One region of the Thermaerobacillus caldiproteolyticus genome, then DNA from elsewhere that is predicted to be linked to it. Evidence: riboswitches for the same ligand, from Rfam matches in the RefSeq annotation. Region 1 holds a riboswitch; the other holds the start of a gene.
The links. A riboswitch is a leader RNA that binds a small molecule or an ion and turns the genes downstream of it on or off. The one in region 1 is predicted to bind S-adenosylmethionine.
Positions count from the first base shown of each region.

Region 2: it holds a riboswitch for S-adenosylmethionine, as region 1 does, so the genes downstream of both, ISX45_RS01345 (bifunctional homocysteine S-methyltransferase/methylenetetrahydrofolate reductase) here and mtnK (S-methyl-5-thioribose kinase) in region 1, are expected to answer to the same signal.

Region 1 is NZ_CP064060.1:362,684-378,012, forward strand. Features, by position in the region: gene ISX45_RS01950 (bacillibactin exporter BcbE) at 1-572, shown strand, start outside; gene ISX45_RS01955 (zinc-dependent alcohol dehydrogenase) at 569-1,705, shown strand; gene ISX45_RS01960 (DUF3905 domain-containing protein) at 1,739-2,083, opposite strand; gene ISX45_RS01965 (hypothetical protein) at 2,183-2,326, shown strand; gene ISX45_RS01970 (hypothetical protein) at 2,350-2,505, shown strand; gene ISX45_RS01975 (hypothetical protein) at 2,502-2,648, shown strand; gene ISX45_RS01980 (B12-binding domain-containing radical SAM protein) at 2,657-4,426, opposite strand; gene ISX45_RS01985 (PAS domain-containing sensor histidine kinase) at 4,613-6,853, shown strand; gene ISX45_RS01990 (methylated-DNA--[protein]-cysteine S-methyltransferase) at 6,828-7,361, shown strand; gene ISX45_RS01995 (chemotaxis protein CheX) at 7,484-7,939, opposite strand; gene ISX45_RS02000 (ABC transporter permease) at 8,022-9,032, opposite strand; gene ISX45_RS02005 (sugar ABC transporter ATP-binding protein) at 8,977-10,524, opposite strand; gene ISX45_RS02010 (sugar ABC transporter substrate-binding protein) at 10,521-11,606, opposite strand; gene mtnA (S-methyl-5-thioribose-1-phosphate isomerase) at 11,641-12,711, opposite strand; gene mtnK (S-methyl-5-thioribose kinase) at 12,729-13,931, opposite strand; SAM riboswitch class I at 14,006-14,163, opposite strand; gene ISX45_RS02025 (carbon-nitrogen family hydrolase) at 14,270-15,085, opposite strand; gene ISX45_RS02030 (pyridoxal phosphate-dependent aminotransferase) at 15,182-15,329, shown strand, end outside.
Region 2 is NZ_CP064060.1:248,125-263,453, forward strand. Features, by position in the region: gene hxlB (6-phospho-3-hexuloisomerase) at 129-686, opposite strand; gene hxlA (3-hexulose-6-phosphate synthase) at 696-1,328, opposite strand; gene ISX45_RS01335 (SDR family oxidoreductase) at 2,368-3,231, opposite strand; gene metH (methionine synthase) at 3,420-6,830, opposite strand; gene ISX45_RS01345 (bifunctional homocysteine S-methyltransferase/methylenetetrahydrofolate reductase) at 6,823-8,673, opposite strand; SAM riboswitch class I at 8,979-9,096, opposite strand; gene ISX45_RS01350 (YajQ family cyclic di-GMP-binding protein) at 9,298-9,789, opposite strand; gene ISX45_RS01355 (CvfB family protein) at 9,892-10,755, shown strand; gene ISX45_RS01360 (BMP family lipoprotein) at 10,863-11,846, shown strand; gene ISX45_RS01365 (methyl-accepting chemotaxis protein) at 11,861-13,516, shown strand; gene ISX45_RS01370 (DUF3941 domain-containing protein) at 13,643-13,774, opposite strand; gene ISX45_RS01375 (DegV family protein) at 13,837-14,700, opposite strand; gene ISX45_RS01380 (YitT family protein) at 14,824-15,329, shown strand, end outside.

The DNA.
Region 1 (15,329 bases):
AAGGACGCTGGCTTTATGCCGTTTTTTTCATCGGGGGAGCTTTTATGTTCGTTTTATTCGGGGAGCTCTTTTTTTTATCGAGCATGCTAGAAGATGATTACGGGATTGATGGACTAAAAAAAGGATGGATATTAGCTATTCCGCTTGGCGCTCTTTGTGTGGCTTCCTTTATAACAGGAAAGAAAATAGGAAAAAATAAACGACTTATGAAATGGCTCATCGTTATTGGCGGAGTCATTGCTGCAGCGACGATTGCATTCGCATTTATGTTTCGGCAGCTTTGGTGGATGATAGCTCTTTTTTTTGTATCAGGTGTCGGCATTGGAATCGTGCTTCCTTGTTTAGATGCTTTGATTACGGAGGGAATTGAGAAAAAGGAGCGGGGGACGGTAACGTCGTTTTATAGTTCGATGCGGTTTATTGGTGTTGCAGCAGGACCGCCTGTTGCAGCACTGTTAATGAAACAAGCGACGAATACGATGTTTTATGGTTTTGCTGGATTATGCGTGCTGTCTAGCATCATCACATTGATGGCGATCAAACCTGAAAAAGAAGGAAGGGAAATAGGATGAAAGCTGTTACGTTTCAAGGCATAAAAGATGTGCAAGTGAAACAGATGCCAGCTCCATCGATTTTAAAGCCAGATGATATCATTGTGAAAATTACGAGCACTGCTATTTGCGGTTCTGACCTTCATCTTATTCATGGAATGATTCCAAATATGCCGCACGATTTTATTATCGGACATGAACCGATGGGAATCGTCGAGGAAGTTGGACCGAATGTGACGAAAGTGAAAAAAGGCGACCGCGTCATTATTCCTTTTACGATCGCATGCGGCCGATGTTGGTATTGTCAGAACCATTTAGAAAGTCAATGTGATGCTTCGAATCCGAACGGGGAAACGGGGGCATATTTCGGTTATTCGGAAACATTCGGCGGCTATCCCGGAGGACAGGCGGAGTATTTGCGTGTGCCGTTCGCTAATTTTGCTCCGTTTGTTATTCCGGAAGATTGCGAATTGGAAGATGAGAAATTGCTATTTTTATCTGATATTATTCCGACGGCATTTTGGGGAGTTGATGAGGCAGGGGTAAAAGATGGCGATACAGTCGTGGTGTTAGGTTGCGGTCCGGTTGGATTGTTAACGCAAAAATTTGCTTGGATGAAAGGGGCAAAGCGGGTCATTGCTGTTGATTATATAGACTATCGATTGGAGCATGCACGAAAAACGAATCGAGTTGAAACGCTTGATTTTACACAATATGAAAATGTCGGAGAATATATAAAGGAAATTACTGGAGGCGGTGCGGATGTGGTAATTGACTGCGTCGGGTTAGACGGAAAAATGACCCCTCTTGAGATGCTTGGTTCAGCGTTAAAATTACAAGGTGGAGCGATGGGAGCCATTGTCATTGCGTCACAAGCCGTAAGAAAAGGCGGAACGATTCAGCTGGTCGGCGTATACGGTTCGCGATACAATCAATTTCCACTGGGGGATTTATTTGCTCGCAACATTACGGTAAAAATGGGGCAGGCTCCAGTCATTCATTATATACCAACATTGTACGAATGGATTGTCGAAGAAAAGTTCGACCCGACCGATATCATTAGCCATCGCCTTCCATTAGACGAAGCAAAACATGCTTATGAAATTTTTGATGAAAAGAAAGATGGATGCATTAAAGTGGTCTTAAAGCCATAAGAAAAAGGGATACCTCTTTATGAGGATATCCCTTTAATCTTGTCCGTAGCTTGTATCGATGCTCGGATGCATAAATGGAGCGGCTTGTGGTCGCCTTTTGGCTTCAAGTAGCTCGCGATTTTCCTCGGTGTTCCAACCGATGTCATTCGTTGGATGCACCCACTCGTTGCCAGACATAATGCTAGGATCGGTTTCATCGCTCCATTGATTGAGCGGTGAGTTTGGTGAATTGTATTTGCTGTCGCCAATCACAACCCCGTATTTGTTAATAAACGGCGGCTGCATTTTAATGCCCGTTCCTTTGAAAGAGGGAGCATGAATTTGATGCGGCTGGGTCTCATCGAGAATCGGTGATTCAATTTCTTTTTCGTTGCGCAATGTGATCACCTCATTCGTAGTGTGACCGGATACGTCACCGGTTATGAATAAAAATGACGTCTTTTACGGAAAGTAATAAAAACGAAAAGGGGGATATCCGTGAAAAGTGACTCATTTCCTGTAGCGAATCTCCAAGAACAAGCTCTAAGAAAAGTACGAGAGCTAGAAAAGACGTTGCGAGAAGAAACAGGGGAAGAAATTGTCCTCATTGCGTATAAGCACAAAGCAGGTCTAAAAAAGTGAAACAAATAGGAAGGAGATAAAGTATGAAACGAAAAGTCGGATTTGATGCGGCGAAAAACAATAACAAAACGCCGAAAGAAAGTTTGCCTGATACGGAATTCGCGGCACAATATGCAGGTGAAGAAGATATGAGTCGCGGGGCGAACCGCAACTCGAAAAAAGGGCGGCAAGGAGAATGACAACCGATAAAACGAATCATCGTGAGACAGGACGCAACCGTAACGAAACTCGTGAGGAATTTGCGTTTGAGTTTGGAGATTTCAATGCCCATCAAATGATCCAGTTAATAGAAGAGACAAAACGGAAGAAAAAGAAAAAGTAGGGATGCCCCTACTTTTTTGTTGTTGCTTGAAACACCGATAACGAAGCGGAAAAGATGATTGTTTGTAACTGAATAGGATCAAAATAAGCAATCATGACGGTTGGAATATGGCGAATTTCTTTTGTTTCGGCATAATGCTGTACATCAAGCGGAACAATTTCCATGACGGTATGTTTAAACAAATCTTTCTCGTTTAGTTGGAGTGAGACGAATTTTTCTCCTAACAATGCCGGTTCTTCTAACAGTTGGCGATAAAGGTTGGTGCGCAGCTCTTTATCTGTTTTTTCTTCCCACCATGGTTTGCGCGGTTTATGCTTTTGGTTGCGCAAATAGTCATATTTCATTAACGCTTCTACTGTCGGCAGTTCCTTTATATTTTTTGCCTGTAAAAATTCATGCAAGCGGCGGAATAAGTCTTCGAGTTGATGACCGATGCGCGCCCAGCCGCGTTCGTCCCAGTATGTGCCGAATTGCTGGAAGAAATCAAATGGTGTCGGAAATACATGGCTCACTAAATATTCAATTGTTTCATCCATACGGTGGGCGTTCCAATATTTTTCTAATACATCTTCCACTTGTTTGATGCGGATGATGTCATCGAAGGAAAGAACATTATTTTGCAACACTTCGTATGGAGCATGATCCATAAAAACATATCCGTGATCTGCGGCGCGAAGACGAAGACCGGTGCCGCGCAGCATTTTTAAAAAGCCAAGCTGCAATTCTTCCGGGCGAAGGGCAAATACGTCGTTAAATGTTTTGCGAAATGATGTGTAGTCTTCTTCTGGAAGCCCTGCGATTAAATCAAGGTGCTGGGCGATTTTTCCTCCGTCTTTTACCATTGTTACTGTACGAGTTAATTTTTCGAAATTTTGCTTGCGCATGACGAGCTTGTTTACTTCATCGTTTGTCGATTGAACGCCGATTTCAAAACGAAACAGTCCCGGAGGAGCTTCTTTATTTAAAAATTCAATGACTTCAGGGCGCATAATATCCGCTGTGATCTCAAACTGAAATACTGTTCCCGGAACGTGTTCTTCAATGAGAAATTGAAACATGTCCATCGCATAGCTGCGGCTAATGTTAAACGTTCGGTCGACGAACTTGATCGTTCGCGCTCCATGTTTCATTAAATAACGAATGTCGTCTTTCACTTTTTCACGGTCGAAATAGCGGACGCCGACTTCAATGGACGACAAACAAAATTGACAGCTAAATGGACAGCCGCGGCTTGTCTCTACATACGTAATGCGTTTGGATAAATGAGGAATGTCTTCTGGAAAACGAAACGGTGATGGCATGTTTGCCAAATTGATTTTGTTTCGCTGTGGATTAATAATGATATTTCCATCTTGACGAAACGCCAACCCGTGGACAGCGGTGAAATCTTGCTCTCCATGCATTTGAAATAAAAATTGTTTGAACGTCTCTTCCCCTTCGCCAATGACAATAAAATCAAACTCGGGTACCTTTTCAAGCCACTCGCGCACATCATACGACACTTCAGGGCCGCCGACCACAATGGTAATGTCGGGGGCAATTTTTTTGAGCATTTTAATCACTTTAATTGTTTCTTCAATATTCCAAATATAGCAACTAAAACCAATGATATCAGGTTTTCGTTGGTAAAGATCGGTGACAATGTTCATGGCAGGGTCTTTAATGGTATATTCGACAATTTGGACATCAAATTCCGGTTGAGCGTATGCTTTTAAATAACGAATCGCTAAGTTGGTATGAATATACTTTGCATTTAATGTCGTACAAATAATGTTCATACGTACAAACTCCTTCATCAGAGCATTTAAAAACAACATTTTAATATAACACATTTTAGACAAAAGAGAAATAAAAAAAACATTGTCGAATTGTGGGGATTTTTATTCCAAAAGGTGTAGAAGGAGTAAATGTTTTGATGAAGAATATATAATGATTGATAGTTGTTGGAGAAGGAGGGAAGATAGATGGCGAATAACAGCCTTTCTCCCCGTGAAGAACAAGACTTGATGATTAATGTAAAATCATTAGAGGAAGAAAACAGACGTTTAAAAGAACAATTAAATGGATACTCCATTATTTTTGAACGGTCACTGGATGCGATTGTGATTTTTAATAAAAATGGTGAGTTTGTTGAAGTAAATGAGGCAGCTTGTCAGCTCTTTGAAATGGAGAAGGAGGAGCTTCTTGGGAAACAGTTTCATATGTTCCTTGACTTAGTCCCTCCTGATATTTTGTTATTTCAGCAATCGATGTTACATAAATTCGGCTCATTTAGTGATGAGCTGCTTTTGAAGTTGAAGAATGGAAAAATCAAGCACATTGAGTTTTCAATGAAAAAGGATGCCTTTAACGAGTTTGATTTAGTGATTATGCGTGACATTTCCGCTCGCAAAGCATTAGAGCGAGAGCGGATTATTAATGAGTTTCTCTTTAAAGATGTATTTAACCGCGCTGTGGATGGGATTGTGATTTTTGATGAATTCGGGCGGTTTATTGATGTAAACCCTGCTTTTTGCATAAGCTTAAATTTAGAAAAAGCGAAATTATTGAGTTTGTCGTTTCAGCAATTTATCGCGAAAGAGTGTACGGATGATTTTGTCAAACTTCTGGTTGAATTGAAAGAAAAGGGAACAGCGAAAGGGGAACTGTCGTTAGTCCGCTTCGACGGCACAGTGAAAATGTTTGAACTAACGACAACGTCGAACGTCTACAGTGGTTTTTACATGGCGATTATGCGCGATGTCACAGAAAAGAAAAATATGGAAATTAAGCTTCAAAAAAGCGAGGAACGGTTTCGTGCGATTTTTGAACAAGCTCATGAAGCGATTCTCATCTGGAACAATCACGGTCATATTTTAAATGCGAATCCAGCAGCAAGCCGAACGTTTGAACTTCCACTTAATCTGCTTGTTCGGAAAAACTTGCTTGATTTTGTCGACTATAGTGACAAAAAAGTACGCCATGTGTTTGAACAGTTCCAAAAAACGGGAGAAATTCGTGATGAATTGACGTTCCATATGCCGAACGGGGAAGATAAGCAACTTGAGTTTACGATGAAACAAGGTGTTATTGATGGTTATCATTTAACCATTTTCCGGAACGTAACTGAACGGAGAAAAATCGAAAAAGAATTACGGGAGAGCGAGCAAAAGTTTCGCAGTATTTTTGACCATGCCATGAACGGTATATTGTTATGGGGGGAAGGATATCGAATTTTGGATGTCAATCCGATAGCTTGCGAAATTTTTCAGGCACCGAAAGATCAACTGCTTTATCAATCGGTGATTCAGTTTATACCGGAAAAAGAACGGAAAAACTTTTATAAGCTCGTCAGCCAATGTGAGCGTTCAGGAGAGGCATATGCGGAAATGAACTTTCCAAGCGGGGAAGAGGAGCAAAAAATTATTGAATTTTCACTGAAAAAAGAAATTATCCCCGGTGTTGGAATGATGACACTTCGAGATATTACGGAGCGAAAAGAGATGGAATTGCAGCTGCGGAAATCCGATACTCTCAACGTCGTCGGCGAGCTTGCGGCAGGAATTGCTCATGAGATTCGCAATCCGATGACTGCGTTAAAAGGCTTTATTCAGTTGTTGCAAGGAAGCATTAAGGAAGACTACTCCATGTACTTCAATGTCATCATGTCTGAACTGAAACGAATTGAATCCATTATTACTGAATTCCTTGTCCTCGCTAAGCCGCAAGCGATTCAATATCAACAAAATGATGTTTGCAAAATTATGAGAGACACCATTGATTTAATTAGCGCTCAAGCCATGATGCATAATGTACAAATTATCGCGGAATTCGAAGAAAATATCCCATTCATTTATTGTGAACCAAACCAGCTCAAACAAGTGTTCATTAATATATTGAAAAATGCTATTGAAGTAATGCCAAAAGGCGGGGATATTAACGTTAACATTCAAAAAACGGCTGGAAATCAAATTTGCATTTCAATTAGGGATCAGGGCTGTGGAATTCCACAAGACAAGATTAAAAAACTCGGTGAACCTTTCTATACGACAAAAGAACGTGGTACTGGACTCGGTTTGATGGTAAGCTATAAAATTATTGAGGAGCATCAAGGGAAAATTGATGTGGAAAGTCAAGTCGGCGTCGGAACTACGTTTCATATTACATTGCCGATCGAACGAATCGAGAAAGAGGATGAAGATGAAGCGGGAGTACAATGTTTATAGATCGAGAGAACTAGGTCTTATTTACGTTATATCAGACGGAGAAGCGATCGTCAATGTCGAGCTATTTGAAGATGAATGGAAAAAGCTATGTCGCCAATACGAAATGGTCAAAAGCGATTCCTTATTGCTTCAAGAGGCGCTGGGGCAGCTGGATGAATATTTTCATGGAAAAAGAAAAACGTTCCGGTTGCCTGTTAAATGGAAAGGGACACCTTTTCAAGAGCAAGTATGGCAAGCGCTTTGTGATATTCCATATGGCACAACCGTAAGCTATAGCGATATTGCTGAAAAAATTGGTCGTCCGAAAGCAGTAAGGGCGGTAGGCCAAGCGAATCGTGCTAATGAGCTTGCGATTATAGTTCCGTGCCATCGTGTCATCGGAAAAGACCGTTCGTTAACTGGATATGCAGGAAACCGAACGGACGTGAAGGAAAGGCTGCTGTTGCTCGAAGAGCGATATCGGGCGATAGAAGGGAATAAAAAAACTAGAAGCGATCATCGCTTCTAGTTTTTCTGCTCAATGATAAGAAGTATAATAAATTTGAACCGCTGCATAGCTTCAGCGCCTTGTTCTCTTGCGTCAAATAGCTGCATTGGCTTCGAGAGAAAATCAAGGCGCTTCCGCTTTTCTTAGTCGTGCAATGTAACAATCACATGCAGCGTTCCTTTTTCCGCGATCGTAACAGGAACGAGAATTGCTTTTTGAAACCCTTTCATGCTCACTTCTCCAATCAGTAATGTCGGCGGGGTGATATCCATCGTCATTTCTCGCTTTGACGCATATGTCACTAAATGTCCAGCAATCATATTGCCAAGCTCACATGTAAACGATTCAAGCATATCGCCCTCTAACGTCATGCCGTACATAAGCTCGCTAATTTGTGCGAAAAGGTTGCTCGTTCCGCCGATAACTAGCTGTCCCTGAATTTGTCCCGTCATTCCAATGAGAACGGATAAGGAAGATTGAATCGAATGAGTGTTGTATAATGTCGGTTTTTGAATTTCGACCCCCGTTGGAATGACTGTTTTAATTGATTCGATTGCACTGTTTAAGATGTGAGTTATCGTTGTTGTTGTTGCTGTCATATTTTTCCCCCGTTCGTCAACTATGGCCACTAGTAGTTCTATCATACCATAAATTGTGGGTCGAACGGATGGGGAAATATTCCTATTTCTTTTGCATATGGGACAACGCTAAGGCGCCGACTAAAATCACTCCTTTGACAATGTCTTGGGCATAGTATGGAACATTCATCATTGTGAGTCCATTGAGGAGCACACCGATTAAAATGGAGCCGAACAGCGTGCCGATTACGTTCGGTTTTCCTGCACCAAATACGGAAAAGCCGATATAGGCAGCAGCAACTCCATCCATTAAAAACGAAGCCCCTGCAGACACTTGTCCTGTCCCGATACGGGAAGCAAGGACAATGCCGCCAAGCGCAGCGAAAAAACCGCTAATTACATAGGCATATGTTCGATAACGATTCACCGGAATCCCGGCAAGCCGAGCCGCCTCACGATTTTCTCCCGTCATATAAAACAATCGACCTGGTTTTGTGTATGTTAAAAACAAATGAGATACGACGACGATCAACAGCATGAGCAAAACGGAAAAAGGGATGCCGAACACTTCCCCTTGACCGATAAATAAAAAGGAAGGAATAAATTTTCCCGGTGCGGTTCCGCCGTCAGGAAGCGGCATATCGTTGTAAATCGAAAATCCTTTTGTATATGTTAGCTGCACGCCGTTAATCGCATACATGGTCGCTAATGTCGCCAATAAATCGGGCAGCCTGAGTTTGACAATGAGCAACGAATTAAGGAGACCAACGACAATTCCTAATAAAATCGGTACAAGAAGAGTGACGAAAATTTCTTGGCGGTATAAAACCAGTGCTGCTGCGCTGGAGATGGTTGCTAGGCTAACGGTAGAGCCGACTGATAAATCAAATCCATCGACAATGAGAGAAAAAGTAATGCCGATTGCCACAAGAGTCACGATGGAAATGGAACGCAAAATATCGCTAAAATTGTCGTACGTAAAAAAACGATCAAGCGTAATGCCGAAGTAGGCGATAACGACGAGAATCGCGAGCAATGTCCCGTGTTTGTATAAAAAATCAAGAGGAGATAACGTTTGTTTCTTCTTTATTGATGAAAGGACTGGTTGTTCCATGGAAATCACCTCCGCTGCTGTAGTAAATGAGCTGTTCGTATGTTACCTCTTTGGCTAAAAAGCGTTTGACAAGTTGACCGTCGACCATCACGTAAATCGTATCGGCAATGTCAAGCAGTTCTTGAAATTCGCTTGTTAAATATAAAATCGCTTTTCCTTTGTCGGCAAGGGAGCGGATGATCGAAAATACTTCCGCTTTGGCGTTGACGTCAATTCCTTTTGTGGGCTCATCAAAAATAAATACATCGCTATTCGTTTGCAGCCATTTGCCGATGACGACTTTTTGTTGATTGCCGCCGCTTAACTGTTTAACAAGCGCATGAGGGGAAGATGGGCGGATGTGTAACGTTTCGATTAGTTGCTGAGCTACCTCGGCTTCTTTTCGTTTGATCACCCATTGCCCTTTTGTCAGCGATGATAATAAGCGTACAGTTAGATTGGTACGGACGGTTTCACTCATAAAAAGCCCTTGTTTTCGCCGTTCTTCTGGAATAAAACAGATGCCGGCTTCAATTGCTTCTTTGGGAGAGGAGAACGTATACCGTTTTCCGCGAATGAACCATTCGCCCGTCGTTTTTGTATGGGCAAATAAACTTTCTGCCAATTCGGTTTTTCCGGCACCGACTAACCCTGCGATGCCGACGATTTCTCCTTGGTGAATTTGTAAGTTAACAGTCGTATTTGTTTTTGGAATGAGTAAGTGTTTCACTTCAAAGATGACTTGATCGCTGTAGGTACGCGTTTCTTTTTTTCTTGTTTCATAAGAGCGCCCGACCATATGGCGAATCATGTCTTCGATGGAAAGCTGTGAAACGTCACCGCGATGGACGACCGTGCCGTCGCGCAAAATTGTAACGCGGTCACAAATCTCTTTTACTTCTTTTAGTTTGTGAGAAATATAAATAAACGACACTCCTTGAGACTTTAATTGTTTCATAATGTCAAAGAGGCGTTTCGTTTCTGTTTCGCTTAATGGGGCGGTCGGCTCGTCCAAAATAATGTAGCGAGCCGAAGAAGAAAGCACTTTTGCTAATAAAATGAGTTGTTTTTCGTGTAACGTACATTCATGAATAAGCTTATTTAGCGGAATAGATAAACCGACTTGGCGCAATAATTCTTCAGCACGCTGTTTTTGTTGTTTCCAAGAAAGAAACGGTCGCCGCTTCGTCTCAACGATGTCGTCAGCGGCAATATTTTCATACACGGTAAGCGAAGGAAAAAGGGCGGTGTCGACTTCCTGAACGACTAACCCGATTCCCGCTTTTTTTGCGTCGGAAGGGGAAGAAAATTGATACTCTATTCCGTCAATGGTAATAGTCCCCTCGTTAGGAGACAGATCGCCAGCGAGAATTTTCATTAATGTGCTTTTGCCAGCTCCGTTCATTCCTAAAAGGGCGTGAACTTCCCCTTTCTGTACATGGAAATTCACGCCATTCAATACGTTCACATCTCCGAATGATTTATAAATATTTTCCATGAAGAGACCATTCATTTGTTTTTCACCTGTTCTTCTAACGTTTTCATCCAAGGAGAGACGGCGACATTAGACTGTCCCCAGCCAGTAATGTAATTATGAAGATCGTTCATCGAGATTTGTTTGTTTGGTAAGTCAGATTTTTTGACTAAGTGTGGCTCAAGGGAATAAATATTTGGCGTTTTTTCACCGGCGATTTTTTGGTAAGCAAATCGAACTTGCACGCGCCCAACTTCCGCTGGATCAGTCGCAGTTGTTGCGACCCATGGGCTATTTGATTGCTGGATCATTTGTAAATCTTCATCGCTTAAGTCGATGCCGTACACTTTAATTTCGTTGCGGCCTGCTTGTTGAATTGCGCGCGTTGCCCCTTTTGCAAATTCATCCCATGTCGCAAAGACGGCATCAATATCGCCTTTATTTGGATATTTTTTTAAAATTGCTTCCATTTGCGTTTGTGTATCTAATGCCGTATTAGAGCTTGCTGTGCCGAATTTGGCGACTTCTTTAATGTTCGGATACCGTTTTTTGAACGCATCGTAAATGACGTGGCGTCGCTCCATTGGGGTAAATCCGCCGACCCAAATAGTGACGATTTGTCCTTCTCCATTTAAGTCTTCGGCTAATGTTTTTAACGTTTTCCATGCTAAGCTGTAATCATCTTGGTCGATGACGGTGACGCCTGGTACGTTTAAATCGTTATCGAACGCCACGACAGGAATTCCTTTAGCGACTGCTTTTTCCACCGGGCCTTGCAACGCATCGGCACGCCCATGGTCTAACAAAATTGCATCGACATTTTGTGTAATTGCCGTTTCCACATATGAAGCCATTTTCGTTAAATCATTGTCAGCGTTGTAGATTTGCACTTCACCGCCGAATTTTTGCACTTGTTCTTTCACTCCGGCAATGTACTGGGAAGAAAATGTACCGATAGACATTTGCATAATGGCCGCGATTTTTATCGGCTTTTTGAGTTTGGCAGGAATGTCTGCCTGTTCTGTTGCTGTCGTTGTTGTCTCTGTTTTTTTGGATGTTTCTTGTTGTTTGGCTGGCTCGCTGCTTACGGCATCCTGTTCGTTTGTGCAGCCGCTGAGCATGATGCCAAATAACAAGGCAGCAATAAAAAATATTTTAAATCGTTTCACTTGTTTCGACCCCCTCGAACAATGCTGGCAATCCTGCTTCATAGTTGCCGCTAATAATCCCTTTTTCGGTAATAATCGCAGTAATAAGTTCGTGAGGGGTTACGTCAAAAGCTGGATTGTAGACGTTCACCCCTTCAGGAGCAATGCGTGTACCGGCGATATGTGTGACTTCCTCTGGATTTCGTTCTTCAATCGGAATGTCCTTTCCCGTTTTAGTTGCTAAATCGATCGTTGATAACGGTGCAGCAACGTAAAACGGAATACCGAATGATTTCGCTAATAACGCAAGGCCAAATGTACCGATTTTATTGGCGGTATCTCCGTTTGCGGCAATTCGGTCCGCACCGACGATGATTGCCGTAATGTTTTTGGCGTGAATCGTTTGCGCTGCCATATTATCTGTAATGAGTGTAACGTCAATGCCGGCTTGCATGAGCTCCCATGTTGTGAGTCTCGCTCCTTGCAGAACAGGGCGTGTTTCTGAGGCAAACACGTGAAGGTGAATGCCTTTTTCTTTTGCCAGATAAAATGGAGCGAGTGCCGTACCGTAGCGGGCGGTAGCGATGGAACCGGCATTGCAAATTGTTAGGATGCGGTCGCCATCTTGAAAGAGAGATAGTGCATGCTCCCCGATGCGGCGGCATACGTCTTCATCCTCGACTTGGATGCGAATTGCCTCGTGAATGAGCGTTGTTTTCGCTTCGTTAACAGAAGTAGCGTTTTCAATGCTTGATACAAGGCGATTTAGTGCCCAAAACAAGTTAACGGCCGTTGGGCGCGAGCTTGCTAAATAGTCGCGGTCTTTTTGAAGCTGCTGCTTAAATTCGTCTATCGAGCTTGCCTTGTAACGTTGAGCGGCGAGGGCGAGCCCGTAGGCAGCCGTAATACCGATCGCGGGCGCTCCACGAACTTTCAGCGTTGCAATTGCATCCCATACATCGCTAATTTCTTTTAATTCCAAATATTCTGTCTCTGAAGGTAATTTTTGTTGATTTAAAATAGTGATATGCGTATCGTTCCATTCAACCGAACGCGGAATGATGAATCGTTCAGTCATATGTTTCTTCCTTTCGTTTAGTTAGTCGGTGCCAATGGTGCCTGCAAGAAAAGAGAACGAATTTCTTGAATATCATTCAGCGAATTGCGCTGTAAAATAAGGCTTCGTCCAAGACGAAGGGCGTGGCGTTTTGCACGGATGCGTTCCTCTTTGTCCTCAATGCCGTCAAGATCTGCGACGTGTGCTAAACCAATTGTACGACGAATCACTTCGCATCCGGCAAATCCAATCGCATCGACAAACGTGTTGTGCAAAACGTCTTGCAACAACCTAGGCGTTTTTGCGTACGGCTCAACATTGTATTGCTCCCAAAGGTCGGAAAAGACGTTTGCAAATACTTCCCACGTTTTTTCAACATGGGCGAATAAAGGCTCTTGTTCTTGTTCTGGGCGGGACAACGCATTTAATAGTAAATTGGCGAAAAATTGACCAAGATCGAAACCGAAAGGACCGTAAAAGGCGAATTCCGGATCAATCACTTTTGTCTCCTCGTCGCTGGCGAAAATGCTTCCGGTATGTAAATCGCCGTGAATGAGGGCATCTCCTTCTGTTAAAAACTTTCGCTTTAATTTCGCCACTTCAAGATGGAGTTCATCATCGTTCCAAAGCTCTTTTACATCTTCGCGAAGCTCGTCTTCAAAATTGTTCGTTTCATGGTCAAAGAACGGATCGGTAAAGACAAGGTCTTCGGTAATTTTGCATAGTTCAGGGTTGACAAAGCTTTGGGCAAGTTGTTTTTTCTCTTGTTGATTCATACCAAAGTCGGACGTATAAAACAATGTTTTTGCCACATATTCACCGATATGTTGCGAAAGAAGTGGATACGTTTTTCCTTCAATGAGACCTTTGCGAGCGATTTGCAAATGGGATAAATCTTCCATGACGGTGATAGCCAGAGATTCGTCGGAATAGTACACTTTCGGAACGTATTCTGGAACATAGCTGGCAAATGTGCGCAATGCGTTGCTTTCAATGACGGCACGCTTTAACGTAAGAGGCCAGCTTTCGCCGACTACTTTTGCATACGGCAATGCTTGTTTAATAATAATTCCTTTTCCTGTTTGTTGGTTAACGATATGGAAAACAAGATTTAAGTTTCCATCGCCGATTTCTCGGCATACTAACGGTGCCCCTTCTGGGAATAGGCGCAAGCGAACTGCAAGAGCAATCGCGGCACTTTCTGTTAAAGGTTCGTAAACGGATTGTTTTGAAACTGCCATACGTGAACGCCTCCTTTGTAAAATAAAAAGCCTCTTTCGCATATCGAAAGAGGCTTGAAGATACTTCTTCGCACCTCTTATCTTTCAGAAAGAATGACTCTTTCTGTTGGACTTAGCACCGTGCCTTACGGAAGTTACTTCCGGCGCTTAAATGCGCCCTATCTCACGATAGTATTACGGTCGGTTGCTGGGCTTCATTGGGCCAATTCCCTCAGCCAACTCTTGATAAGAGTGTTTATCAGTAAGTATATTCGATTTTGTTCAAATTTTCATTATTGTTGCAATTTGTTGATTGTTTTGCGTTTGATTCGAATCATACATCGTAATTGGCGATGTTGTCAATACTTTTTTGGAAAATTTTTTTCACTCGTAATGTAGTGCTCTGGACGACGATCGCTAAAAATCGGAATTTGTTTGCGTACTTGTTTGACTTTTTGCAAGTCGATTTCGGCGGTGAGTGAACAAGGTTCTTCTTTTGCTTCTGCCAGTATTTCTCCCCACGGATCGACGATGAGAGAATGTCCGGCGAACGTATTATTCGGGTCGTGACCGGCACGATTGCAGGCGATAACGTAACATTGGTTTTCGATGGCACGAGCTTGAAGTAGCGTGCGCCAATGATGAAGGCGGGGTAAAGGCCATTCTGCAACGACAAATAATATTTCTGCTCCTTGTACAGTATGAACGCGAATCCATTCCGGAAAGCGAATGTCATAACAAATAACGCCAGCACATAACGTATTTTCAAGAGTAAACAATCCCGGTGCTTCTCCAGATTGCAAGTAAAGGTGTTCGTCCATAAGTTGGAAAAGATGAAGTTTACTATATTCGCCTACGATGTCGCCGTTTCGATTGGCGATGTACATCGTATTCGTAATTCCGTCTTTTGTTTTTTTGGCGATGGAACCAGCTACAATGTTGATGTGATGCAAACGTGCAAGCTCGCTAATGAACGCTTTTGTGTGCGCCCCGTCTTCATCAGCAATTTCATCAAGGCGCGTTAAATCATATCCGGTCGTCCATAATTCTGGAAGAACGATGATGTCAGGGCGTTGGGCAGAGAGCTTTTCTACTTCAGTTTGAACACGCTGTTGATTTTCAGCTGGATCGCCAAAGGCAATGTTAAGCTGGAGACAAGAGATTTTTAATGTCATGATCGTTCACCTCAAAAATTTTAACTTTACATTTTGATTTTTACGATATATGATGTTTGACTAGAATTTCAAGAAATTTTTGAGTAGGTGTAAGCGATGAAACATTTTGTACAATCAGAACTATTACAGAGCCTTCCGAAGCAGTTTTTTGCTTCGCTCGTTGACAAAGTGGGAAAAGTCATTGCACAAGGGCATGATGTCATTAATCTCGGCCAAGGAAATCCTGACCAACCGACGCCGTCCC
Region 2 (15,329 bases), 110 kb from region 1:
ATGAAAAGACCGCAAAGCGCTTCTTAAAGAAAGCTTTGCGGCCTTTTTTATCTCTTGTTTTCGTAGATAAAAATTTAGTTTGATCAATTACTTGAATTAGTTTAAAATTCTAACCAGGACTCCTTACTCTACTCAAGATTGGCATGTCTTTTGAACATAGTATTGGAGTCCAACCCCTTTTTCTCCATACACCTCAATATGATCGCATCATAGAATAATAAGAGGGTTTGCTCAAACAGTGACCCCATTGGCTGTATAGTCTTGTATCCGCTGTCCGATTTATCTTTAGGTGAGCCATGTAATTTAACCTTGATATCTGCTAATTGTCCAATGGTCGATTCAGGGAAAAGCGTAACAAGCGCTACGGTTGCACCTAAGCTTTTGGCTTTCTCAGCCATGGAAACCAGACTTTTCGTTTCTCCTGAACCGGATCCGATGATCAAGATGTCATCTTTTTCTAAGTTAGGGGTTATGGTTTCGCCTACTACGTAGGCATCTAAACCCATGTGCATCATTCTCATCGCAAAGGATTTGGACATCAATCCAGATCTACCTGCGCCAGCTACAAAGATTTTCTTTGATTCCAGAATCCCATTTACCAGTTTTTCAGCTTCTTCATCAGCTATTAAATTAACAGTATGATTTAGCTCTTTTATGATTTCAACTAAATATTGCGTAGTCTGCATGAGTGTTATTCACCCTTGATTGATCAATTTTTTCATTTCAGCAGCTACAGCTTTTTTATCTTCTTGTCCGGTAATACCGCCACCTACAATGATAAGATCCGGTTTTGCTTTAATGACTTCCGGCAACGTGTTTAATTTAATGCCGCCTGCGATGGCAGTTTTCGCATTTTTCACGACACGTTTAATTGTCAGAAGGTCTTCAAGAGAGTTTTTTCCGACTGCTTGAAGATCGTAACCCGTGTGCACACAAATATAGTCTGCTCCAAATTCATCAACTTCTTTAGCTCGTTCTTCTAAATTTTTAACCCCGATCATGTCAACCAAGATTTTTTTTCCTTGTTTTTTAGCTTCTTCAATGGCACCCTTGATGGACAGATCTTCAGCAACTCCAAGTATAGTGATAATATCAGCGCCAGCTTCGGATGCTTTCATCACTTCATATGCGGCCGCATCCATGATTTTTAAGTCTGCCAATACTTTTAAGTGAGGGAATTCTTGTTTGATCTCCTTCACTGCTTTAAGGCCTTCATTAATAATAACTGGTGTGCCAATTTCTACGATATCAACATACTCCGCAACTTCTTTCACCAGCTTCTTCGCTTCTGGAATGTTTACAAGATCCAATGCTAATTGTAATTCCATAAAATTCTTCACCTCTCATAAAAGTTTATTGTGTGTTACACAACGATGAGTATACTATGTACGATTTTTTTTAAAAAGTACGCACTTTATTTTTACATAGTGCTAAAAAATATACTATTGGTTATATAGCTGTAAATTATCATTGTAGTGCTCAGATAAGGGGGGAATACATGGAACGGGGAAACCATTCAAGGGAATTCAAACTGTAAGCGGTGAAAGAACATTAAAAGCTGGGAATAAAGCATGAGTAGCTAGATGATATGAGAGAAGGAAAAATACTTGGTTACAAATTTTTCTTATTATGGTGTATTAGAATGAATTCATTGAGTATCAGTTGAGGGATTTTGAGTATAGGAGAAGTGAAAATAGGGCTGATAAACACCTATACTAAGCGAGGAAGTGAAGCCAATGTGACAAATTACCGCTGCTTCTCAGAAAAAATCGTTAATTGAGTGTCTGTCATTGCGCTAATAGTAAGTATCCAGTGAGAAGAATCGACGAAAGACGGGGAAAAAGAGGCAATGGTGGATAGCACAGTAGAAATGCACCCTTCATTAGGAATAAGGGAGAATAGGCATGGTAAAAGAAAAAACTTGCAACATATCGTTGCAAGCCAAGAGAAGAGAGGGGTACCTTTTGTTGTACGTCCAAAAGGTCGATGAAACGTAGCCTATAACAGTACACATCTTTATAGTAGCTGGCATGTTAAGAGAAAATCAATAAAGATGTTAGAAAATATTACATAAAAAATATCTAACTGGGATTTTTGTTAAAAATTCTTCCTTTTTCAGCCATTCGTGGCGGAAAGGATGTGACATGCAGCCGTTTCTTTCAAGGTTTTCTACAGTTCTTGTCCCTGCGTATATGACCAAATAAAGAGAAAACTGTCCCACTGATACGGAACAGTTTTTATGATATATGAGCTCTTTTTCTGAAAGACAAATGGTGTATAGCTCTTTTAGGATAAATTTTCCCTCACAGAAGTGCTCGCACTTCTGTGAGGGAAGAACATTTGCTTAATCACTGCATTTCCGCTTTTTTATCCATTCACAATTTTCCCGCCGTTGACATGAATCATTTGCCCGGTGATATAGGAAGAATCGTCGCTGGCTAAAAAGACGTAGCTTGGAGCGACTTCGCTCGGTTGTCCCGGTCGTTTCATCGGGGTGTTTCCTCCGAATGTCGCCACTTGGTCGCTTGGAAATGTCGATGGGATGAGCGGTGTCCAAATCGGTCCGGGAGCGACCCCGTTGACGCGTATGCCTTGTTGTACGAGCGATTTTGCTAACGAACGTGTAAAAGCGACAATTGCTCCTTTTGTGGCCGAGTAGTCAAGCAATTGTTCATTTCCTTCATACGCTGTAATCGAGGCGGTGTTAATAATTACGCTTCCTTGTTGCAAGTACGGGAGCGCGGCTTTCGTTAAATAAAAATAGCCAAAGACGTTCGTGCGAAATGTTTTTTCGAGTTGATGTGATGTAATATTAAGCAGACTGTTTTGCGGGTGTTGTTCTGCTGCGTTGTTGACAACAATGTCGAGTTTGCCGAATTGATTGATAGTTTGTTTCACCGCTTCTTTACAAAACTGTTCATCGCCAATATCACCGGTAAACAGTAAGCATTTTCGTCCTTCCTGTTCGACTTGGCGCTTTGTTTCTTCGGCATCCTTATGTTCGTTTAAATAAATGATCGCTACATCAGCTCCTTCTTTCGCAAAATGGATGGCGACCGCTCTTCCAATCCCGCTGTCACCGCCGCTAATGATGGCGACTTTATTGTTTAGTTTTCCACTTCCGTGATAATGATTGCCTATCGAAATTGGTTGGGGGTTCATGTCCGTCTGCAATCCAGGTTGGCGGTTTTGATGTTGCGGGGGCAGCGTTGTCTGCTGTTTTGTTGCCATTGTCATTCCTCCTCATGAATCATTGTTTTATCGTTAGTATGGGACAATGGCAGAAAAATATTTGATCTGTCTGGAAAAAGGAAAGCCGAAGTTAGGTAAGGACCTCGGCTTTGTCTAGCTGCGGCGACCATCCCCCACGACGCTTCGGCAGGCCTTCAAGCGCGGGGAGGTCGCCTTTGTTTTTCCTTTTATAATACGTTAAAATATTTCGCTTCCGGATGGGCGAAGACGATGGCGGAAACGGAGGCTTCCGGTTCCATCATAAGCCCATCGGTCAATTGAATGCCGATTTCTTCGGGATGCAGTAAGCGGAATAGTTTTTCTTGGTCTTCAAGGTTCGGGCAAGCTGGATAGCCAAATGAGAACCGCTGGCCTTGATATTTAGCGGCAAATCGCTCTTCCATCGTGAAATCAGGGTCATCTGGGAAACCCCAACGGTCGCGCATCACTTGGTGAATGCGCTCCGCCAGCCCTTCAGCGACTTCTAGCGCCAATGCTTGAATTGCATGGCTGCGCAAAAATTCGCCGCTTTCTTTCCATTGTTGTGCTAATTCGCGAATGCCTTTTCCGGCGGTGACGGCAAAAAAGCCTACATAATCAATTTGTCCGCTTTCGACTGATTTGACGTAATCGGCTAAACAGAGATAAGGAGCTTTCGCTTGCCGCGGAAACTCAAACGTTTCGATAACGGTTTTTTGATCTTCTGGAGAGTAAATATAGATTTTATTTCCTTCACTTTGCGCTGGAAAAAATTGATACACAGCCGCTGGCACAATCCATTGTTGTTGTTTTGCTTTATCGAGCAGTTCATCGATAAGCTGTTTCAGCATAAGTGCCTTTTCATCTTGTTCAGCCAAAAGCTTTTTCACTTTTCCTTTTAATCCAAGATGATGACCTAAAAGCATTTGCCAGTTAATGTAAGGTTCAATATGCGAAAGAGAAAAATCCTTCAGTACGTGACGTTCTAAATCGGTTGGTTCAAAGACAGGCACATCAGTAGCTACATTTGATTTTGTAACTGTCATGGTTGGTGCAGTCGTGTCGAATGTAACGGAGTGCTTTTCCGTTTTTGTATAAGAAATCTCGTCTTGTTGTAAGCGGTTCGCAAGCGCCAGCCCGTCCATCGCGTCTTTGGCGTATAATACAATGCCATCGTATTCCGGGGCAATTTTATTTTCCGTAAATTTTCGTGATAATGCCGCGCCGCCTACTAAAATCGGGATCGAAATTCCTGCTTGCTGCAAATCTTGGGCGGTGAGGACCATTTGCTGCGCCGATTTGACAAGCAGCCCGGAAAGGCCGATAATGTCAGGTTTCTCTGCATAAACAGCTTCAATGAGCTGTTGCGGCGTCACTTTAATTCCTAAATCGACAACATGAAAGCCATTATTGCTTAAAATGATGTCCACTAAGTTTTTTCCGATATCATGAACGTCGCCTTTGACTGTGGCGAGCAACACTTTTCCTTTTGTGCTGCTTTCTGTTTTTTCCATATACGGTTCTAAAAAGGCGACGGCTGCTTTCATCACTTCTGCGCTTTGCAATACTTCAGCGACAATGAGTTGGTTGTCATTGAACAATCGACCGACTTCATCCATGCCTGCCATTAACGGTCCGTTAATAATTTGCAGCGGGTCGGAATACGTTTGCAAGGCAAGTTCCAGATCGGCGAATAATCCTTCTTTCGTTCCTTCGACAACATAGTTTGCCAGCCGTTCTTCCAGGGTGAGCGTTGTATTCGGTTTTTTCGTTTCTTTCGTTTTGTCACGATAAAATTGAATAAAGGCGTTCAATGTTTCATCGTTTGTGTCAAACAACAACGCTTCCGCTAATTTTACTTCCTCTTCCGGAATGGAGGCAAACCGTTCGAGCTTTTCTGTATTGACAATCGCATAATCTAATCCCGCTTGTGTGCAATGGTAAAGAAAGACAGAATTTAAAATTTCACGGCCAACCGGCGGTAAGCCGAACGAAACATTGCTGATGCCGAGAATCGTCAAACAGTGCGGCAATCGTTCTTTAATAAGGCGAATGCCTTCAATGGTTTCTTTGGCGGCGCCAATATATTGTTCATCGCCGGTACCGACCGGAAAGACAAGCGGATCAAAAATAATATCGTGCGGGGAAATCCCGTATTTGTTGACGAGTAAATCATAAGAGCGCAAGGCAATCTCCAGCTTTCGCTCTGCATGAATTGCCATTCCCTGTTCATCGATTGTTCCGACAACGACAGCTGCCCCGTATTTGTGAATAAGAGGAACAATTTTTTCAAATCGTTCTTCCTCGTCTTCTAAGTTAATCGAGTTAATAATCGCTTTTCCTTGGGAATAGGAAAGGGCGCGTTCGATGACATTTTCGTCGGTTGAATCGATGACGAGCGGCACTTTTACTTTTTTCACGACATGTTGGATAAAACGCTCCATATCCTCTTTTTCGTCTCGATCCGGGTCGGCTAAACAAATGTCGATGACATGCGCTCCATTTTTGACTTGGGCGCGTGCAATTTCCGCGGCTTCTTCGTATTTTCCTTCAGCGATGAGCCGCTTAAATTTTCGGGAGCCGATCACGTTCGTTCGCTCCCCGACAAAGAGAGGACGCATCGTTTCTTCATAAATGAGCGGTTCAATGCCGGATACCGCATGAGCTTCAAATGATGACGGAATCGGACGCGGTGGAATATGCTTCACCGCTTCAGCGACGGCGCGAATATGATCCGGTGTTGTACCACAACAACCACCAACAATGTTAATCCATCCTTTTTCAGCGAAACGTTGAATTTTTTTCGCTAGCATTTCCGGCGTTTCGTGGTAATGACCTTCTTCGTCAGGAAGACCGGCGTTCGGATAACAGCTAACCGCTGTGTTCGCAAGGGAGGCAAGTGAGCGTAAATGGTCGGTCATAAATTCTGGACCGGTCGCGCAGTTTAGTCCCACAGCAAATGGTTTCATATGTTGAATTGAGATAAAAAATGATTCGATGTTTTGCCCAGCCAACGTCGTTCCCATCGGTTCAATTGTTCCGGAAATCATTAAGGGCACTTTTTTTCCTAGTTTTTCAAATGCTTGTGAAATGCCGATAAATCCTGCTTTTACATTAAGCGTATCTTGACATGTCTCTAAAAGAAGAAGATCGACGCCGCCGATGAGCAGTCCGCGCGCTTGTTCTTCATAGGCTGCAACTAATTCGTCAAACGTAATTCCTCCGGTGACCGACAACGTTTTTGTCGTCGGTCCCATCGAACCAGCGACAAAGCGAGGCCATTCGGGAGTGGAATAGGCTTCGGCCGCTTTTTTAGCGAGTTTGGCTGATTGAATGTTGAGTTCTAATGCCAGATGACTTAGTCCGTATTCGTCTAATACGATGCTTGTAGCACCGAACGTGTTTGTTTCGATAATGTCTGCTCCCGCCTGCAAATACGCTTCATGAATGTGTTCGATGACGTGAGGGGCGGTCAGCGACAAATATTCGTTACATCCTTCGTATTGTTCTCCGCCGAAATCCTCCGCCGTTAATTGGGCGCTTTGAATCATCGTTCCCATCGCGCCGTCGATAATTAAGATTTTTTTTTCGAGCTGTTGTTGTAACTGTGTGCTAGCCATGGAGTACCTCCCTTTCTTGAGCGGCCTGCTCTTTTTCATGGATGTAATGAGCGAGTTCGACGGTCATTTCATAACGTAAAAACGGTGTAATTAAGTAAATGCCGTTAAATAAATCAAAGGCAGCATCAATTAACGATTTCGCAATCGCAATTCCTTCGCGCGCCGATTGAATTGGGTTGTTGGCGCATGAGGCCATGCGGGAACGAATCTTTTCAGAAAGGGTAATTCCCGGCACTTCATGGTGAAGGAAATCAGCATTGCGCGCGCTTGTAAGCGGCATAATTCCGATATAAATCGGTGCTTCGAGATGTTTCGTTGCCTCATACACTTCCTCGATTTGCTGTTCGGAATAAAGAGGCTGGGAAATAAAGTAGTCGGCGCCGCAACGAATTTTCTTTTCGAGACGCTCAACCGCTTTGTCGAGGTGGCGAACGTTCGGATTAAACGCTGCGGCAATCGAAAAGTTTGTTTTTTGCCCGAGCGGCTTTCCGGAATATGATAACCCCTCATTAAATTGACGGATGAGTTGAATTAAATCAAATGACGATAAATCATATACGGATGTTGCTCCCGGAAAATCGCCGATTTTCGACGGATCACCGGTGACCGCAAGCACGTCGGTAATACCGAGCGTATGTAAGCCCATTAAATGCGATTGCAATCCAATTAAATTGCGGTCGCGGCACGTAATATGAATGAGCGGGCGAACGCCGAGCTGTTGTTTGACAATCGTTCCGAGCGCCATGTTGCTAATGCGTGGGGTCGCCAATGAATTATCCGCCAAAGTAAGCGCATCGATATTCGCCTCCTTGAGCGCCTTCGCTCCTTCTAAGAATTTGGTGATCCCCAGTTTTTTTGGCGGGTCCAGTTCGACGATGACCGAATGCCGCTTGCGCACAATTTCTTGTAACGGCGGCTCGTTTTCTTGTTCGACCTCTTGAACGGAAACGACCGTTCTGCGAGGTTTTACCGTTTTTTCATGAATTGGAGTGCGGTCTTTTAGTGCGCGGGCAATCGCTTCAATATGTTTTGGTGTTGTGCCGCAACAGCCGCCAATGAGGCGAACGCCTTGTTCGCGAAACGAAAGTGCCGTTTCTTCAAAGTAAGCGGCATTCGTTTCGTACACAAGACGACCGTCGCGATAATCCGGTAAGCTTGCGTTCGGATAAGCAGAAAGAAAGGCAGCTGTCGGCAACGGCACTTCTTCAAGAGAGCGAATCATATGGTACGGACCAAGATGACAGTTGAGTCCGACAACATCGGCACCTAATTGTTCTAATTGCACAATTGCATCGGCAAGGGGAGTACCATCTTGTAAAACGCCAACATCATGAAGGGTGACATGGGCGATAATCGGTTTGTCCGTTTCTTTTCGGGCAATTGTTAGCACTGTTTTTAACTCTTCTAGGTCGTAATACGTTTCGAGTAACAGACCGTCAATATCTTCGTGCAACAGCACATATAGTTGTTCGCGGAATGTTCGTTTGATTTCTTCGATGGTAAGGGAGCTTTTGTTGATGCTGCGCAAACCGCCAATCGTTCCAAGTACGTAGGCATGATTTGCTGCCGCTTGTTTCGCCAACTTTACAGCTGCCCGGTTGATCGTTTTTACTTCGTCTTCCAAACCGTAACGGGCGAGCTTTATATAGTTCGCGCCGTATGTATTCGTTTGAATGACTTCTGCTCCAGCAGCCATATAGGCTTCGTGGATATGAATAATGTCATCCGGTTTTGATAGGTTCAACTCTTCAAAACATCGATCCACTCCATGAGAGTATAATAATGTTCCCATCGCACCATCGGCGATGACGATTCGTTCCTTTAAATCTTCGAGAAGCCCCATGTTCATTCCCCCGTTCGATATAAAGTAAGAAAAGTGGAAGCGGCGCGAACAGCTCTTCTTCGCCCGAAGAGGTGCTTGCCACCTCAAGGGAGAAGGTCATTTGGCAGAAGAGAGCTAGCCGCTGAAGCTAGGCAATAACAAAATCAGAGCCGCTTGCTTAATGCCGTAAGGAAAATGTTCTTTCGATGAGAAATGCTGGCATTTCGACGAAGGAAGGTTATTTTCCATTAGGCGTTGCAAGGCGAGCTAGACAGTAAAATAAAAAAGCCTTCCATAAGAAGAAGACTTTTTGTGAGCATTGTCTCTTCTTATCTTCCAAGCGAAACGCCTGTCTGGAATTAGCACCTGGACTTTCGAAAATGCGGTCGAAAGTCGGTTGCTGAGGGTTCACTGGGCCAGTCCCTCCCCCTCTCTTGATAAGAAATGGTTATGAAGTTTTGACGAAATGAATTTATATATAATGTAAATAATTTTGTGAAAATATTCAACTATTAATTTTTTATTCTTTGACGCTGCGCTGTGTTTATACAATGAAAAAAGCAAAAAGGCCTAAACCCTTAATGACACCCACAAATATTGTGGAAGTGAGGGAGTTAGACCTTCGTGAGATAACCTTCTTTTTCTTCATCGATAGTTAACAAATTGCACATCGATTGGCAAGTCTGCTTCACGAATCGCAGCGATCACTTTTTGCAAATCGTCTTTGCTTTTGCCGCTGACGCGAATTTGATCCTCTTGAATTTGGCTTTTGACTTTTAGACCTGTATTTTTAATAATTGTGTTAATTTTTTTCGCGTTCTCTTTGTCGATGCCTTGAACGAGTTTCGCGCGCTGACGAACCGTTCCTCCAGAGGCAGGTTCCACTTTTCCATATTGAATATTTTTCGTTGGCACGCCGCGCTTAATGAGTTTACCGATAAGCACATCTTTCAGCTGCTCCAATTTAAATTCGTCGTCCGAAATTAACACTAGCTCGTCTTTTTCCAAAGAAATGTCGCTTTTGCTTCCTTTAAAATCATAGCGGTTTTGAATTTCTTTCATAGCAATATGAATCGCGTTGGTGACTTCAGATAGATCAACTTTGGATACAATATCAAATGAGCTTTCTTTTGACATAAAATACCTCCAACAAAGTTTGGTCATTTGGTTTCATTATAGTAAAATGTAGCATGTGAAACAACTTTTTCTGACGAACAATGAAAAAAGGAAGATGTGAACATGGAACGATTTGTACCCGGAGAAATAACAACATTAACAGTAAAAAGGGAAGTGCCGTTTGGCTATTTTTTAACAAATGGAAAAGAGGAAGTGTTATTGCCTAAAAACGAAACGGAACATTTGCTAGCGATTGAAGAGCCTGTCACGGTGTTTCTATATCATGATCATCAAGGACGGTTATGCGCAACGACAAAAACGCCGAAAATTACCAATGAAACGTACGGCTGGGTGGAAGTTGCCGACGTTGTACCGAAGCTTGGCGTGTTTGTCAATATTGGGATTTCCAAAGATGTATTAGTGTCGATAGATGATTTGCCGACGCTTCCGTCACTATGGCCACAACGCGGCGATATGTTATATTGCTCTCTCAAAACGGATAAACGTGGCCGGTTGCTTGCACAATTAGCGACTGATGAGGTCATGAAAGAAATTGCAATAAAAGCACCGGAATCGGTGTTCAATCAAAACATTTGCGGTCGCGTCTATCGGGTCATTAAGGTAGGGGCGTTTATCATATCGGATGTCGGATATCTTGGTTTTATTCATGAATCACAACGCCGAAGAGAGCCGAGGCTTGGTGAAGCAGTCGAAGGCCGAATTATCGGTGTAAAAGAAGATGGAACGGTCAATGTATCCCTGCTGCCGCGCAAACATGAAAGTATTGACGAGGATGCGCAGATGATTTATCGTTATATGGAAAGCCGCGGCGGGGCGATGCCGTATAGCGACAAAAGCGACCCTGAGGATATTCAAGCGCGTTTTCAAATGAGCAAAGCAGCCTTTAAACGAGCATTAGGTCGCTTGATGAAAGAAAAGAAAGTATATCAAGAAAGTGGTTGGACGTATACGGTAAAAGAAAAATAGTGTGTGGAGCTGACAACAGCTCCGTTTTTTTATAAAAAAACTTAAAAAATTTCCAGCCTTGTCGATAAAAACAATGGACATATTTTAAAAAATGAGGGGACAGGCAAATGAAACAGCAGAAACACATATGTCTTATCATCGTACTCATCACTTTATTTAGTATCGTAGCTGGTTGTTCGACACAAGAGGCAACGAAGAAAAAAGACCGAATCAAAGTTGGGATTATGTTGTCGGACGTCGGACTAGGAGATCAATCGTTTAGTGATTCCGCGTTTCGCGGGTTAATGAAAGCGCGCGACGAATTAGGAATCATTTTTGATTATCGGGAATTGAGCGATACGAAGACGTATGAACAAGGTTTAAAAGAGCTTGCCGAAGAAGGCAATGACATTGTCATTGGTCTTGGTTTTATGGTGCAAGAGGATTTAGAAAAAGTGGCGAGACAATATCCGAAACAACGATTTATTTTAATTGATTCTGTATCCAAATTAAAAAACGTAACATCCATTACATTTAAAGAAGATGAAGGTAGTTTTTTGACTGGCGTCGTCGCCGCATTGACAACGAAAACGAATCGAGTCGGTTTTATCGGCGGAGATGATGTGCCGCTTATTCGTAAATTTGAGGCAGGTTTTGAAAAAGGTGTTCACGCGATCAAACCTTCTGCTTCTGTTAATGTCGTTTATGCGGGTGACTTCGGAAATGAGAAGCTCGGCGCAACGATTGCGAAAGAGATGTTCCAAAAAGGATGCGATATCGTTTATGCCGCGGCGGGACTTACAGGGGTCGGCGCGCTTCGGGAAGCGGAAGCACATGGGGTGTATGCGATTGGAGTCGATAGTGACCAATATTTTTATGCGGAAAAAGCGGTCGTGACATCCATGGTTAAAAACGTGGACGTTGCCTTGTTTACCGTTTTAAAGCAATACGTAACAAAAGGAGATTTGCCAAGCGGAACGGTTCAGCTTGGATTGGCGGAAAACGGAGTCGGACTCGCACAGATTCGTGCAGTACCGTGGGATGAGCATAAGCAACAGCTGATTGAACAATGGAAACAAAAAATCATTAACGGTGAAGTGACAACGAAGTAACGGAAAAGGGGATTATGATGACGATTCGGAAAAAGCTATGGCTTCATTCGTTCATTTTGTTATTGTTGTCGATGGCAATGATGGGATTTATTATTGTGAATATGCTGTCGATTCAAGCGACGAATAAAGATATCGTTCCGGTTTTGCTGACGGTACAACAGCTACAAGCAAGCATGAAATCGACAAAACAAAGCTTAAATAATTTTGCTTATAATATGACCGAGGGAAATAAGCAAGAAGTAACGACTCAAATTCAAGAAACAGAACGATTCGTTAGCAAACTAGAAAAAACGTTAAAACAAAAACAATTTATTGAGCTGTTAACGAAAGCGAAGCAGAAATTTTCGGATGTGCACACCCAATCGCTTGAGGCGCTCGATCAGCGTGATGCATCCGAAGTGAGACGGCAAGCGATGCGGATTGAGGGAGCGCTCAATGACGTTTACGTTTTGCAGTTATACACGAATGATTTTTATCAAAAACTGCAAAGCGATTTGCAAGCGCAAATCCGCTTTGTCATTTGGACAGCCATTATCGGAAGTATTGCGCTCATCATCATGTCAGGGGGAATCAGTTTACGGCTTACGCGCTCCATTACGAATCCGCTGCAGCGTTTGGCGAACAACGCCAAAGAAATCGCTAGTGGTAACTTGCTTGTGGAACGAGTTTCTTATAAGCATGATGATGAATTAGGAGCGCTGAATACCGCGTTCAATACGATGGTTGATGAGCTCAATCGGTTGCTGCACTCTGTTGATGGGGTAAGCAAACAAGTTGAAACATTTGCCAAAGAACTGGAAAAAGAGAATCAAATGTTAACAGAGATCAATCGTCAAGTTGCTTTATCAACGAATGAGCTATCGGCAGGTTCACAAAGCATTTCTGAAGAATTGCAACAGGCGGTATTGCTCATTGAGAAGATGGATGCTACATTTGCAAAAACGGCGGAACGAACAGAGCAGACAGCGCTGTATAGCGAAGCGGCTGTTGCGGCGATTCAGAACGGCCAAAAAGCGATGGAGCAACAGATGCAGTTCGTTCGCGATAACTCGGAAGCGACATTGTCTATTGAACAAGCGACTAATGAATTTACGAGCTATGCTGCGAACATTGAACAAATGGCTAAAGCGGTATCAGATATTGCCGAACAGACGAATTTATTGGCATTAAATGCGGCGATTGAAGCAGCGAGAGCGGGAGAAGCAGGGAAAGGATTTGCCGTTGTTGCTGAAGAAGTTCGCAAACTAGCTGAAGAATCCGCGAGGGCGACAAAGCAAATTTTTGAAACGGTCTCCCTCATCAAACGCGGCGTTGCTTCTGTTTCGTCAGCGGTAGCTCAAGGCGTAAGAATCGCCGAACAACAATCGCAATCGATTGAAACAACGACCAATGCGTTTGCCGAAATTGAGAAAAAAGTTGAAGGAATCTCAAGCGATATTCAAGCGCTTGTGGCGGATGTAAATACATCGAAAGAATTAGGAAACCAAGTATTGCAAAATGTCGAAAGCATTAGCGCGGTTGTTGAGCAATCCGCAGCCGGAAGCGAAGAAATCGCCGCTTCCATGTCAGAACAGCTGACCGCATTTGAAAAAATGGTCGAAAAAGTGACGACGCTGCGCCAGCTCACAGATGAACTGCACGCAGTTATGGCGAGGTTCCGAACGAAATAATGCAACCTAAGAAAAGGCATGTTCTTTATTGCAATAGAATATTTTACATTTTTTCTAGGGGCCAGTTTGGCTGTTAGTAAAAAAGAGGGATGCCCTTTTAAGGGACATCCCTCTCTTATATCAATGTTACAGATGATCCGTTTTCTTCGAATATTCGTATTTTCCCGCTTGGCGGTTTTTTTCGCGAAGCATATTTTTTTCGTGGAGTTTCGCGTTATTGTCACGCGCCTTTTTATCATTATCGCTTGTATGGGACATACTGGTGTTACAACTCCTTTATGTGGATTGTACACCGGTAGTTTTTTCGAAAAGGCATGATTTTATGCTTCGACGTGTTGATTGAGGAAAAAGAGCGCCAATGTGCCCGGACCGGCATGAGCGCCGATTGCGCCGCCAATCGGAGAAATGAAAAAGCGTGTGCAGCCGAATGTCTCTTCGATTTGTCTTTTTAATTCTAAAGCGGCTTCTTCATCATCGCCATGGCTGATGCCAATCACTTGTTTTTGCAAATCGTCCCCGCGTTCTGCCATCAATTCAAGCATTCGTTTATACACTTTTTTTCGACCGCGCAGTTTTTCAAGCGGAACAAGTTTCCCATCTTCGACATGAAGCAGCGGCTTAATATTCAATAGTCCGCCGACAAGCGCAGATGCTTTGCTAATCCGTCCGCCGCGTGCTAAAAATTCTAAATCATCGACGGTAAAAATATGTTCCATATGTTGACAATAAGAAGCGATGGTGTCACATAGCTGTTCATATGGCATGCCTTGCTGGGCTAATTCGCTTGCTTTGGCGACGACAAGTCCTAGGCCGAGTGACGCGCATTTCGAGTCGATAATCGTGAGTGAGAAGTCAGGGTACTGTTCGAGCACTTCCTCACGCACCATCATTGCCGTTTGATATGTTCCTGATAATTGCGACGAGAACGCGATATAAATCGCTGGGCGACCATCTTTGGCAAGCTCTGTAAACAATTCTTTCATCTTCAGTGCATTTGCCTGCGATGTTTTTACGATTTCCCCTTTTCGCATTGCCTCATATACTTGCTTTGGGTCAATCGTTACAAAGTCTTCATAATCCGTTCCGTTCAAATGAACAATGAGCGGAAGGAAGGAAATATAATGTTTTTGTAAAAAAGAGTATGGCAAATCACAGCCACTATCGGCTACAATGTTAATCGACATCATGTTCACCTTCTGCCTTTTTATAAAATAGTTTTATTTTTATAAGTGTAAGATACCATTTTTCGTTTACGAAGAAAAGGAAAAACAAACACTATGGAAGAACGACCTACAGGAGGAGCACAAATGATTTTGTTAGAAGCGAAAAAGTTGATCATTGTTATCATTGGCGCACTGCTGAATGCAGTAGGCATGAACTTATTTCTTATTCCCGCTAACGTTTATACGAGCGGATTTGCTGGAGTTTCCCAACTTGTTTCAAAACTTGCTCATGACTATACGCCTTATCATATTTCGACGGGACTTTTATTGTTCCTGCTTAACATTCCCGTTGCGATTTTGGGGTGGAAAAAAGTTGGAAAATCATTTACGTTTTATAGCTTTCTCAGTGTGATTTTTATGTCGTTATTTTTAGAAATCATTCCAGTGAAAGAGGTTGCGCAAGATATTTTACTAAATGCAGTATTCGGTGGAGTAATTGCGGCAGTTGGTATTGGGATTACGTTAAAGTGGGGGGCATCCACCGGAGGCCTTGACATCATTGCATTAGTGTTATCACGCATGAAAGATCGTCCGGTTGGCACATACTTTTTTGCGTTAAATGCAGTTATTATTTTAACAGCAGGTTTTGT